Regions from separate parts of the Methylomonas sp. LL1 genome, predicted to be linked through region 1. Evidence: riboswitches for the same ligand, from Rfam matches in the RefSeq annotation. Region 1 holds a riboswitch; each other region holds the start of a gene.
What was found. Region 1 has a riboswitch for cyclic di-GMP ahead of IVG45_RS09340 (hypothetical protein). Riboswitches for the same ligand answer to the same signal wherever they lie in the genome.
Positions count from the first base shown of each region.

Region 2: it holds a riboswitch for cyclic di-GMP, as region 1 does, so the genes downstream of both, IVG45_RS10855 (VPLPA-CTERM sorting domain-containing protein) here and IVG45_RS09340 (hypothetical protein) in region 1, are expected to answer to the same signal.
Region 3: it holds a riboswitch for cyclic di-GMP, as region 1 does, so the genes downstream of both, IVG45_RS04480 (hypothetical protein) here and IVG45_RS09340 (hypothetical protein) in region 1, are expected to answer to the same signal.

Region 1 is NZ_CP064653.1:2,002,864-2,006,770, forward strand. It holds gene IVG45_RS09330 (hypothetical protein) at 1-210, opposite strand, end outside; gene IVG45_RS09335 (VPLPA-CTERM sorting domain-containing protein) at 249-1,043, opposite strand; gene IVG45_RS09340 (hypothetical protein) at 1,230-2,000, opposite strand; cyclic di-GMP riboswitch class I at 2,053-2,129, opposite strand; gene IVG45_RS09345 (TonB-dependent siderophore receptor) at 2,195-3,907, opposite strand, start outside.
Region 2 is NZ_CP064653.1:2,322,836-2,326,742, forward strand. It holds gene IVG45_RS10850 (VPLPA-CTERM sorting domain-containing protein) at 22-759, opposite strand; gene IVG45_RS10855 (VPLPA-CTERM sorting domain-containing protein) at 823-1,593, opposite strand; cyclic di-GMP riboswitch class I at 1,668-1,748, opposite strand; gene IVG45_RS10860 (IS110 family transposase) at 2,288-3,325, opposite strand; gene ppsA (phosphoenolpyruvate synthase) at 3,745-3,907, opposite strand, start outside.
Region 3 is NZ_CP064653.1:859,630-863,536, forward strand. It holds gene IVG45_RS04470 (diguanylate cyclase) at 1-625, shown strand, start outside; gene IVG45_RS04475 (phosphopantetheine-binding protein) at 733-990, opposite strand; cyclic di-GMP riboswitch class I at 1,572-1,658, shown strand; gene IVG45_RS04480 (hypothetical protein) at 1,761-1,964, shown strand; gene IVG45_RS04485 (IS1595 family transposase) at 2,019-2,918, shown strand; gene IVG45_RS04490 (hypothetical protein) at 2,934-3,470, shown strand; gene IVG45_RS04495 (spermidine synthase) at 3,784-3,907, shown strand, end outside.

The DNA.
Region 1 (3,907 bases):
TTGATAGCAGACGAAGTCGAACAATCGCCAGCCGACGACGATATTGGCCGGGTTGAGCGGATTGACGGCGATCGTCGGCTCGTTGCCCTTATCGCCGGCAATGTTTTGCTCGTTGGTATCGACGTTGACCTGATGACTGACATACGAACCAAACCTCGCGCCAGGAGAAGGCGCGGCCCGCACCCCGCTTGGCAGTATTATGGATGCCAATAAGACGCCATTAATGGTTTGTATTCGATTTACCCCAATCATAGCGCGACGCACTTTCTTCTGGCCCGACTGGTCACGAAAAGTCCCGCCAGTCCGCTAGCAAACAACCAGACTGCCGCCGGTAGCGGCACTACCGTAGTTTGAAAACTGAAGTTACCGATTCGGGTCTCGCTCAAGCGGGCATCTTCTGCCCCCAGATGGTCAAACCCCCAGCCATAGCCCAGATTGCCAGTCAACGTCAGATTATTGCCGGTCAAGTTGGTCGAAACATCGAATAATTCAAAGGCGTCGGCGTCAAAACCGATATGGTTGACTAGTAGCCAGCCGGAACGGCCTGGCGTGGCGGCTTCTAATTCCGGGTGATATTCCAGCGTCATATCGCCCATTACAATTCGGTTATTGGACCGATTCACATCGACGCGAAATCGTATTACCCCACCCAAGCCAATATTGCCGGTCGCGCTACCCAACAAGTCGCCAGGATTAAACTCGAATGTTGTAGGCCTATTCTCGCGCCCGGCCGGATTGGCGTCGATGTTTAACCCGTTAACCGCATATTGCAGACCGGTGGCCGGAATTTCGTTGGCTGCGTAATCGGACCAATCGGCGGGCGTATTGTCGTTTAGAAGCTGGCTTTGGGTTTTGCTTGCCGCGGAGGCACCAAAAAACTCCTCGACGTAAATAGAGGGGGCCGGGGTGTTATCCATGGTAACGCCGGCGGCCAAGGCATCGCGATCTATGTTGAGGATAAGCGACCCACCCGAGACGGTGGCCGCCTGCGCGTTCGTGAAAGCCAACGTGCCGGCCATCACAATAGCATTAAATATTTTCATGTTTCTTCCTTAAATGAATAATGAATTCGGTTTAAACGTTTTTTGAGCCTACCCGGATTTTCCCTGCTTATGCTTGCTGAACATGAGAAGCGATAGAGCCCAGGTTGAAAACCGAGTAATAAGTTAATGTCTGTCGCTACCTGTAACGGCTTAAATCAAGCGCAACAGGCAGCGTCGATCCATGCGTTATGCGGAAAATTTGGCCTTTCCACGAGTTACGCCCAGCAGGCCTAGTAAACCGCTACCGAACAACCAAACGGCTGCGGGTACTGGAACAGCTGCCGGTGCCAGGCTCAAATGGCCGACGACGAGATTTTGGTTGATCGACTGAACGCCCAAGAATGAACTCCAGGTCAGACCAAAAATGCTGCTGGCTGTAGTCGGACTCATGCCGCCGCCGAAAACCAAATCGCCGGACAGGCTTAACTGGCCGCTGCCATTGACGGATTCAATCGCATTGGTAAGTTGCAGGAAGGTGGTGTTTTTAAACGCGCTGTCATAGCTAACCAAGTTCCAGACGCCGCTGAATTTTTGCAGCTTGAAATCATAGGGATACAAATTCCCAAGGGCGCCAGTCATGGTTAAGGCGCCACTCAAGCCGATTTGTCCCGTTGCCGTGTCGCTGCTGTCCATGGTTGTGGCCTGCAAGGTGCGGTTGCCGGCGTAGCTGGTAGTGGTGATATTCGTATTGACCGGAAACAGCATATTGGTGGTTGAAGTGGTGCCGCCAGCCGTACTGGCATTGATGGCAGTCTCGTTATAGCTGGCATCAAAAAAATGGTTGACGGTCCAGCCACCCGTTGCGGTACTGAAGGCGGTGTTGTCGATGCTAATAGTGGCATTACCGGTCACCAGCGCGGCGCTGGCGGATGCGGGTGCCAGTAAGCCGGCCAATGAGCCGAATACCAGGACGCCGGCGCTTGCCAATTTAACAGTATGTTTTTTCAAACTTGTCATTTTTGTTCCTTCATTAATTACGGTTAAAGTTAATCTCCAAGGCACTGGCCTTGAAGGTAACCCGGCTGTCTTATTCCAAGACCCGTGGCTTTCCGGCTCCGCCTCGCGGCGGATGTGGCATGGTTGTCGTATCCATTCGACATCACTCTATGTCCTTGAGTGAGTGGTTCCCGCTCCATCCTGAATTTAATGCATTAGTACCTCACGCTTCCCGTGACATACACGGCCGGCCCGCTGTCGGGCGCAACCCGTCCGTCGAAATAGTCGTAAGCCGAAAAATAGTCGACCCCGGTAAGGTTTTTCGCGGTGGCGGCCAGTTTGAATGTCGCCGTTTCGTAGGCAACGGTGGCGTCAAAGCCGTGGTAAGCCTCGCTTTTGAATTGATTGTTGTTCGATAAAAATGCGCCGGCGCGCAGGTTGACGCCAAATCCCAGGCTAAGTCCCTTCAACTCCGGCATAGGCAATCGGTAATGCATCCATAAACGGGCGGAATTTTCCGGTACCAACGGCAGACGGTTGCCGGCCGGCACGCCGGACTTGTCGTCGATAAAGCGCGCTTCGGTATGGGCATAGCTGGCCAGAAAATTCAGTTCGTCCAGGGGCTGCCAGAGCAGATCGGCATCGAAACCGACCGAGCGTTGCTGTCCGGCCGCAACCGAGCGGCCTTGAATATCGGTGTTATCGGTGACGGCCACATGGGTTCTATCGATTTGGTAAATCGCCATCTGCCCGCTGAATTGCCCGGCAAAATCGAACTTAAAGCCGGTTTCGATTTGCCGCGATAACTCGGGAACCGGGGTATCGACAAAATTAATCAGCGGCTGGCCGCGCATGCCTTCGCTGTAACCGGAGAACCAGGAAATTTGCTCGGTCAGATCCACGACGACGCCAAAACGGGGCAACCACTTACTGGTATCGGTGGCGGTAATGTTGTCGGATACCGTATTTTTGAAATCGATATTGACGGTGCCCAAGCGCATGCTGGACAGCAGATGCAGACGTTTATACAAAGTGGTTTGCAGCTGGGCATATCCACCGTAGGTTATGTTGTCAACAAAACGATTGCTCACTCCCGGCCCCGGCCTACGATATGCGCTGGAAAAATCCGGCGCGGCCAAATCGACCATGCCTACGCCGAATCCAGCCGGCCCCACATCGCCATCAATGTATCCCTGATCATTGAGCTCGCTATGGTCGGCACCGAACAAAACGGTATTTTCGGTGGGCCCGAAATCGAATTTGCCGACGGCGTATCCGGCAAAGCTGCGTTCCTCCTGTTGCTGTGCCAGTTCGGCATTCACCAAGGCCCAGGTCGAGGCAAACAGCGGCCGGTCGGCGGTAAACCCATCACGACCGAATAGGGTTTGCGCGTGTTCGATAAATTCCGAATAGGAATATCGCGCCTTGACCGTTACGCTCCAGCGCTCGTTAATTCTGTGATCCAGGCTAACCCAAACCGCGTCGGTCGCCGAATGGCTATCCGGAAGATTGTCCGGCCCAATCAGGGTTTGCCGGGGAATACGAAAGCTGCCGGCCACGGTGCCGGTGGCCGGTAGCCCCTGATAGTCAGGCTGTTGCCAGCGGGACAGCTTGGCCCGCAGGGTAAATCGGGTCTTGTCGTTATCGGTCAGCGTCAATGCCGGATTAAGGTTATAGCGCTGGGTTTCGATGCCATCGATCGTACTGCCGGAATCCGTATATTCGCCGCTGATACGGAACAAGGCGTTTTCAGCCAAAGGCTGATTAAAATCGAAAAACGGTTGATAAAAACTGTCACCGCCGATTTTGATGCCAAGCTCGCCGAAGGCCTTGGCCCGTGGTTGTTTGGACAGCAAATTGATAACACCACCCGCCTGTGCGCCGGACCCTCCGCCGTACAATACCGCGCTGGCTCCCTTCAGCACTTC
Region 2 (3,907 bases), 320 kb from region 1:
CCGCCTATCCTCGACCTACAATCAAGCCGTGGCAAACAATTTGCGGCGACCCACACCAACCATCCCGACCAATGCAGTGCCGAACAACCAGACGGCTGCGGGCACCGGAACTTGAGAGACGGCGATGGTGTTGCCGGATAGGCTAAATTGAAGGTTATCAGAGCTAAACACGACTCGATAATCGCCATATCCTCCGACAATGGTATTGCGGATAGTATCGCTTGTATTGATGCCAGAAGCCGCCTCGGTCTCCGTCAAACGATAATCCGCCATCACAAACAAGTAATTGCCTGCGGCCAGCGTTACCTCGTATGCGGGATCGCGCTGGTAGTGAATCGAGCCGTCACTGGCACCAAAGGCTGCGCCCAGGTCGGTCAATTTAAAGCCAGGTGTGTCGACGGCTGAACAATTGTTGGCAATATCATCACAACGGGCCAAATGATTCGCTGCGTTTAGTAGCGAATTGGCGCTGCCGTCATCCTTCCAAAAATGGGTATCCGGGTCGATATAGGTAAATTCACCATCGCCGTTGAGATCGACAGCATTTGTCGTTGAGTTATCCGTGCTTTCGTAAGCTAACACGTTCACCTTGAAACTACCGGCTGTCGGCATGACGATTTTCCAAACATCGAAAGTCGAACCACCGATTTGCTGAAAAAGGCTGCCGTTGATTTCCAGGGAATTAGCCGCTTGCGCGGGCGTCAGATAGGTGCCGCTGACCAGTGTGGCGGCCGTAAGGATTTTAAGCAATGAATTCATGTCCGTTCCTTTTGACAGATGGAAACTAAAAAGGCGAAGCCTAAGCTTCGCCTTGACTTGATTTTACGCAGTCACTGCCGCTTTACGGCGGCCAAAGCCGACCAAACCGGCGATGGCGCTACCGAACAGCCAGACCGCGCCAGGGACGGGAACCGCAGCTACCGACATACTTGCTTTATAGAACTCATTCACATTGTCAGTGCCATTGCCCCCAACCCACAAACTGTAGTTACCAGCGGCCAGGTTATTAAAGGTATATGTTACTGAACCACCGTCCACAGTGGTTGCCGCGTGGCCGACATAGGTCAATTCGTTACTACCACGCGTGGTTGGTGCAAAAGGGTTTGCGTTCCATGAACCGTGCTTGCTGCTGGTAGCTGTAGCATCCCAACCACTCCACAAGGTAAAACCAGGAGCGAATGTGGAAGCCAGACTGGAATCGGCTTCGACCGTAATGGTCAAGTTTCCAGCCACTTCCATATTGATCAGACCGAAATCCAACGCATTACCCCAGCTTGAAGCTGGCTTCCATTTATTGTTAATGGATTCCAAAACAAAATTTGATGCAGCCCCCTTGTTGTTGATCGCATCAGCCGCCGATATTTCGTAAACAGTATCAACATGGTGAATATTGGCCACCCAGGTGACAGGCAAATTACCGTCATAAGAAGGTGCACCACCCGTCCAAGAGCCGGTTGCATCGGAACCATTGACGTTTGGAGCTTGTCCGCCGGCTGCATCCAAATGATAGGAAACATGCGCTTCAGCAGCAGTTGCACCCATGATTGAAGCGGCAATTGCTCCCGCGATAGCCAGTTTTTTAAATTGAATCATTGCTTTCCATTCCTAAATTGTTATGTAAATTGCATTCTCATCTGAACGAATGCACTCGCACCCCTCGTCTCCGAGAGGGCAACCCGGCCATCTTGTTAGGCTCAAGACCCGTGGCTTTCCGAACCCGCCTCGCGACGGGGGTGGCTGAAGCATGAAGCTCCCCAACAATCCTTTGACAGTGCTTTTGCTTACCACAAACAAGCCAAGTACAAAATCATGAACACGGCGAACCAGAGATTTGCCGGCATTCATTCAGCATGGGCCGGAAAAAATTTTGTAAGCACTGCCTGACAACTGCATTCGGACTAATGCAACCCTTATGCCAATTGCCAAACACCTGAAATACAGGGACTAAAAATAAAACCAGCGTTAGCAAGGACTCGGAAATACGTGATATGGCTCATCACGCAACGTGAAATACCCTATTTTCAGCTCTAACACACCTCATTTAGGCCGCATGAAATGATTATCAAAGAAGCTCATTGTCGGATAATACCGACGCATCATTAAAAACCGCCTTAGACGCCATTAAATGCCACGGAAGATTGAGAATTGGATTTTCCTTTGGGCAGAGGGTTACGATCGTCAGCACAAATAAACGCAGCTAATGATCGGACGAAAAATATCTTCCAGAAATTTTGGGAAGCAATATGGTAGATACTCTGTTCCAAGTCAACAAAATTCCATCACTTTTTCACTCAGCGATGATGGGTGTCGGAATGACATAAAACCGTGTGTTATCGAACGGCTGGTCGTGCTTTAGCATGCCATGGATCGCATGCAGTAATTTACGCATCACTGCGCAGACGGCCTGTAAAGGTTTCTTGCCGTTGTCGACCAAGTGCTGGAAATAAGCGCTGACATGGGGATCATGCTGTTTGGCGCTCAAGGCCGGCATATACAATGCCGAGCGAATATGCCGGTTACCCGCCTTGGACAGCCGCATTTTCTTATGTACGCTTTTGCCGGATTCAAAGGCTTTGGGATCGAGCCCGGCAAACTTGACCCATTCGCGATGCGACAGGTTGGGTGGCAATAACAGCAGTTCGCCCATCAAAGCAATGGCGCTGGTTTGGGCAATGCCTTTGATGCCGGTCAGCAACTCAAAAACACGCTTGAGTTCCGGGTGCTGGTTGATCAAGGTCATCGCTTCGGCGGCCAAGGTATCGATGCGTTTTTCCAATTGACTGATCGCCAGCTTGGCATCGCGCAGCAACGCCTTTGGAGTTTCCTGAGTCGCACTCAGTGCATGCAGATGGTTTTTCGCGGCAGCTTTCTGACCGGTCAGCGCATCAATGCGGCGGGCAAACCCGCGCAAAGCCAGGGTCTGATTCGATGGCCGGGTCCAGGCGACAAAGTCCATGCGCTCGACGTATTCGGCCAGGGTATTGGCATCAACGGCATCGGTTTTGCTGTTTCTCATCAACACCTTGGCGAAGTTATGCGAGGCCTTGGGATTGACGACCATCACGGGAATACCGGCGTCATGCAACGCAATTGCCAGGTCGAAATGGTAAATGCCGGTGGCTTCCAGGCAGACTTTGATGCCCGGCAGCTTGATCAGCTTGTTGACCAAGCGGGCACGGTCAGAGCGGGTATTGGCATATTTTTGTGGATCGAACGACTTGCCGTTCTTGCGGATCACCAGCACCAATTCATCGGCTCCGACATCCACGCCGGCAAACAGGCGGTGGATAGATTCAGCGATGGCATTGATTGGGAGGTTCGTCATAATCGTTTTTTAATTCAGTTAAAGGTTAAGTACACTATTCACCGGTTCCCGACCCTGCGCATGCACCTACCTTCCTTGTGTATGCAGGCTCTAAGCCTCGGATACTCCACGGTATGGGTGAATAGGGCGGGGGCCAATCTACAGCACAGGCTCTGGTATTTACCAGTCCTCAGGGGCGAACGGCCTCCCAATGAACGATGACAGCTTAATCGGTTCTTCTAGGCTATCGGTTGTTAAAATTCATCATACAAGGGGCGAATTCATTCGCCCGGTGAAATGCCATGAGGCGAATAAATTCGCCCCTACAGCAGACTCTGATCACAACCGCAATCGAATCGGGAAATTAATTTTTGCTGAATCCTGACTTGAAATATTTCGCAAGCGAGGATTTCTGCCTGTGCGGAGTAAAAATCAGCCGGTTAACGCCCCAAACGCCGTTCCAACTCCAGCACCCGCCGGGTGGTCTGCAGCACGGTGTCGGGATTTAAACTCATCGAGTCTATGCCGATCTCGACCAGATATTCGGCCATTTCCGGATAATCCGACGGCGCCTGGCCGCATAGCCCCGAATGCCTGCCGTTG
Region 3 (3,907 bases), 1.1 Mb from region 1:
GGTAGAAATTGCCGCTAACTATATCGTTTTCGATGATTGCGAATATCACTGCGCATTCGTGCGGGACATCAGAGAACGCAAGACATTATTGGCCGAACTGGAACACCAGGCCCATTTCGATTACCTGACCGGTATTGCCAATCGTCGCCATTTCATGGAACAGGGCGAAATGGAGCTGGCGCGAGCACAACGATACGGCAATTCGCTTTCGATATTCATGCTGGATATTGATCACTTCAAGAAAATCAACGATAGCTTCGGTCATGCCGTCGGCGATAAAGTTCTGCAAAAAATGGGATGTATCTTTGCGCAGACATTGCGGGAAGTTGATATTCCAGGACGCCTAGGTGGGGAAGAGTTTGCGGTGCTACTGCCCGAAACCAATAGCAGTAAGGCGCTTGAAGTCGCCGAGCGGCTCAGAAACTTTGTCGCCAACACCACAATTCCGTTGGAAGCGGGGGTGTCGTTGCAGTTCACCATTTGTATAGGCGTGGCGACGCTGAGGGAAAAAATTTCCAACATCGACAGCCTGCTCAATTTGGCCGACAAGGCGCTTTATCAGGCCAAGGACAGTGGCCGGAATAAGGTTTGTGGACTGGAAGAATATCAATTATTCCGCTTGTAATGACCTCATCGGTTACGATTGGCCATAATTGGGCTGGCCCTAGAGTCAGTTAATCGTCTAAAAAATCACCCTATTGATTTGCGCTCAAGCCGTCGTGGTTTTTCAACTTATTGGCGGACGGATTCTATGAATTGAGCCAATGCGGATACCGAAGCAAAGATCTTAACCACGTCATCGTGTTCGACGTCGATTTTGACGTCGTATTTCTTCCTGATTGCCAAGCCCAACTCCAGTGCGTCGATCGAATCCAATCCCAGGCCGCTATTAAACAGCGCGGCGTCGGACTTGATATCGTCGACGTTCACCTCTTCCAGTGCCAGAGTGTCGATGATCAGCTGTTTTAATTCGATTTCAGTCTGACTCATAGCATACTCATGGGTGGGAGAAAGTGTCCCGAAATGTTGAATTCAGCAAAAAACGCTGATTGGTTTGAATCGCCGACAGCGGCAACACACGCAAACGATAGGCTGTAAAGCCGGTCGGGTTTGATTGAAGGTGCCGGCAAACGCCGTTCGCGAGCTGTTTCTGGAGTCAAATGTCGTGCCATTGTCGATCTCTGCCCTTGTTCCCTAAATGCAAAACAACAATCATGGAAAGCCATGATTGATAAAAACCGACAATTGTAACGGTTGCCGATGGCCATGACGAGTGTGTTGGGTTATGGCTTTATCACCAAGGCATCGTTTCTAAGGCAGATTTGGGTATTTTTATGCCAAATGACGGCTAGGTCTTTGATAAATGAGGCAAATGACTATATTGGTTAGTCATTTAACGCAGTTTAATTAACGCCGGGGTTGTTTAAGTATATTAGGGAATATTTTATATCATTGAAACCTAGGATTTTACTGGGTTTTGGCATGTAATATGATAATCATTCTTAGTTGGCTAGGTTTCTGGTCCGATCAGGGAATGATGAGTTTATGTTTTAGTTTATTGGATTTCCCCTCGCCAACCAAGCCACACCCGTCGCGAGGCGGGGCCGGAAAGCCACGGTTCTTGAAAATAACAAAAACAAGAAGGCCGGGCCGCCTCCTAAAGTGATGGGGAGGAAGCGGCGTTTGTCTTTTCCCGAGGCAACGCCGAGAACATTACTGTTAACAATAAATAATTATTTGTACAGTAAAGAGGATTAAAAATGAAAAAAATCGCACTATCTCTAATTGCTCTAGCAAGCTTTTTGTTTGCAAGCCAGGCGTTCGCGCACGTTTCTTACTACAATTTGAACGCCAATAACCCTTCAGTAAGAGCTGTAACCAGCAATATCGGTTGGTCTGATGCGGCAGATGGCGATTGGGGTGATAGCCATCACGCTGCTTGGTTTAAATTTACATGGCTATGAACTTACCACAGGTTACCCGATCTGAATTTTAGTGGGATATTCTGGAGAGCGGTCATGCAAGCAAAGATCACGAGTTTTTGGGAGTGGCAACAGCACTTTGCCGATGAAAAAAGTTGTCTTCAAGCCATCATCAACCTCAGGTGGCCTGAAGGGTTTTGCTGTCCACGCTGTGGCCATCAGAAAGGTTGGTTGCTCCAGACACGACATGTCTACGAATGTGCAGTTTGTCATCATCACACATCGGTGACAGCCGGCACCTTGTTTCACAACACCAAATTACCGCTCGTGAAATGGTTTTGGAGTCTTTATTGGGTATCGTCGGACAAGGGTAGTATCTCCGCATTGCGGCTGACCAAACTAATTGGTGTTTCCTGGCTGACGGCGCAACGGCTGTTGAGAAAATTACGCACGGCCATGGGTGATCAGAATAATCTGTACAAACTAAGCGGCATTATCGAATTCGATGATGCCTTTATCGGCGGCAAACGTGCCGGTAAACGCGGGCGAGGCGCCGCCGGTAAAACCACTATTTTAGTGGCTTGCGAACATAATGATGGTAAGCCCGGCTTTGTGGCTATGAAGGTGGTTGAGCAGGTGACGCACGAGAGTGTTAGAGCATTCGCCCAACAAACGCTTGCCCCAGGCCAAACCCTGCATACCGATGCGCTGGCTGCGCTCAATGTGCTGGCCGAGGAACATCACCATATCGCCAAGGTAACCCCTCCTGAAATGGCGAGTGAATGGTTACCTTGGGTTCATGTGGTCATCAGTAACCTTAAAAGCTATTTGCTGGGTACTTACCATGGTGTGTCAGGTAACTATGTACAGGAATATCTCGACGAATTTTGCTATCGGTTGAATCGACGATTTTGGGAAAACCAGATTCCTAACCGATTACTCACGCTATGCGTCACACATGACCCGGTATTTCTTCAACCTGCAACTTGTTCATAGCCATTTAAATTTAACTTGGCCCAAGACTCTTTGGTCAGTATTACAGTTACTGGTTTAAATGCGGGTACCTACGCAAGCGTTAACCAAAATGGTGCCGCAATTAATGTGACGACTTCTTTAAACCTGGCAGATGTTGGTTTTTCCATTTACAAAGGTTTGTTTCCTGCTGGTGCGTATGATTCTGCCGCTTCATTGCCAATTGATGCTGGGAAAGACGGTCGCTGGGATGCCTTAGGCGACACAACTATGGCTAACAATTCCGCAGTAGTTGGCACTGCAATATACAAAACTGCAGTTAATAACAGCACTGGTAATATTGAAACTTTGATCAACTATTTCCTGGCCGCGGGTGATTACAGTATTGGTACAGGTGGTGCATTTGGTTCTACCGGTACCGTAATTGACGCTAATGTTGGTGATCACGCAGGTTCCTACGCGATTCAAGCATCTTTGAGTGTTCAAGCTGTTCCGGTTCCAGGTGCCGTCTGGCTGTTCGGTAGTGCGGTAGCCGGTTTGGTTGGCCTTAATAGACGTAAACGTGTGCTTAACTGAGACTCAGGAATAGCCTATAGCCTAAAGGAAATAGGCAACACGTTTTGAACAGGATGACTTGGAGTTTGGTTGGAAATAATTTCCCTGAATTCATGTAGGGGGCGATTTTAATCGCCCAGGGCGAATGAATTCGCCCCTACAGGACATTCGAATATCAGGAACTTGTTTTTGACGAAATTCTTTGAACGCTGGAGGTTAAAGGATTAACTTGAGCAAGGAAGCATGCAACCCCGACACGGAATGAAGCCGGTTCGGGGTTTTTTATGGGTAGCATGGTACAAATCCTTATTATTAAATTTCATTGATTTCATTTATGGCAAAAAAAACCGGGTCTGGATCGCCATCCACAGCAGCCCATAAATCCAATATCCCTAACTTAAGCAAGGCGGTCCTGTTGCTCACCGTGACCCTCAGCGGCGGAGCCGTGATGATCCTGG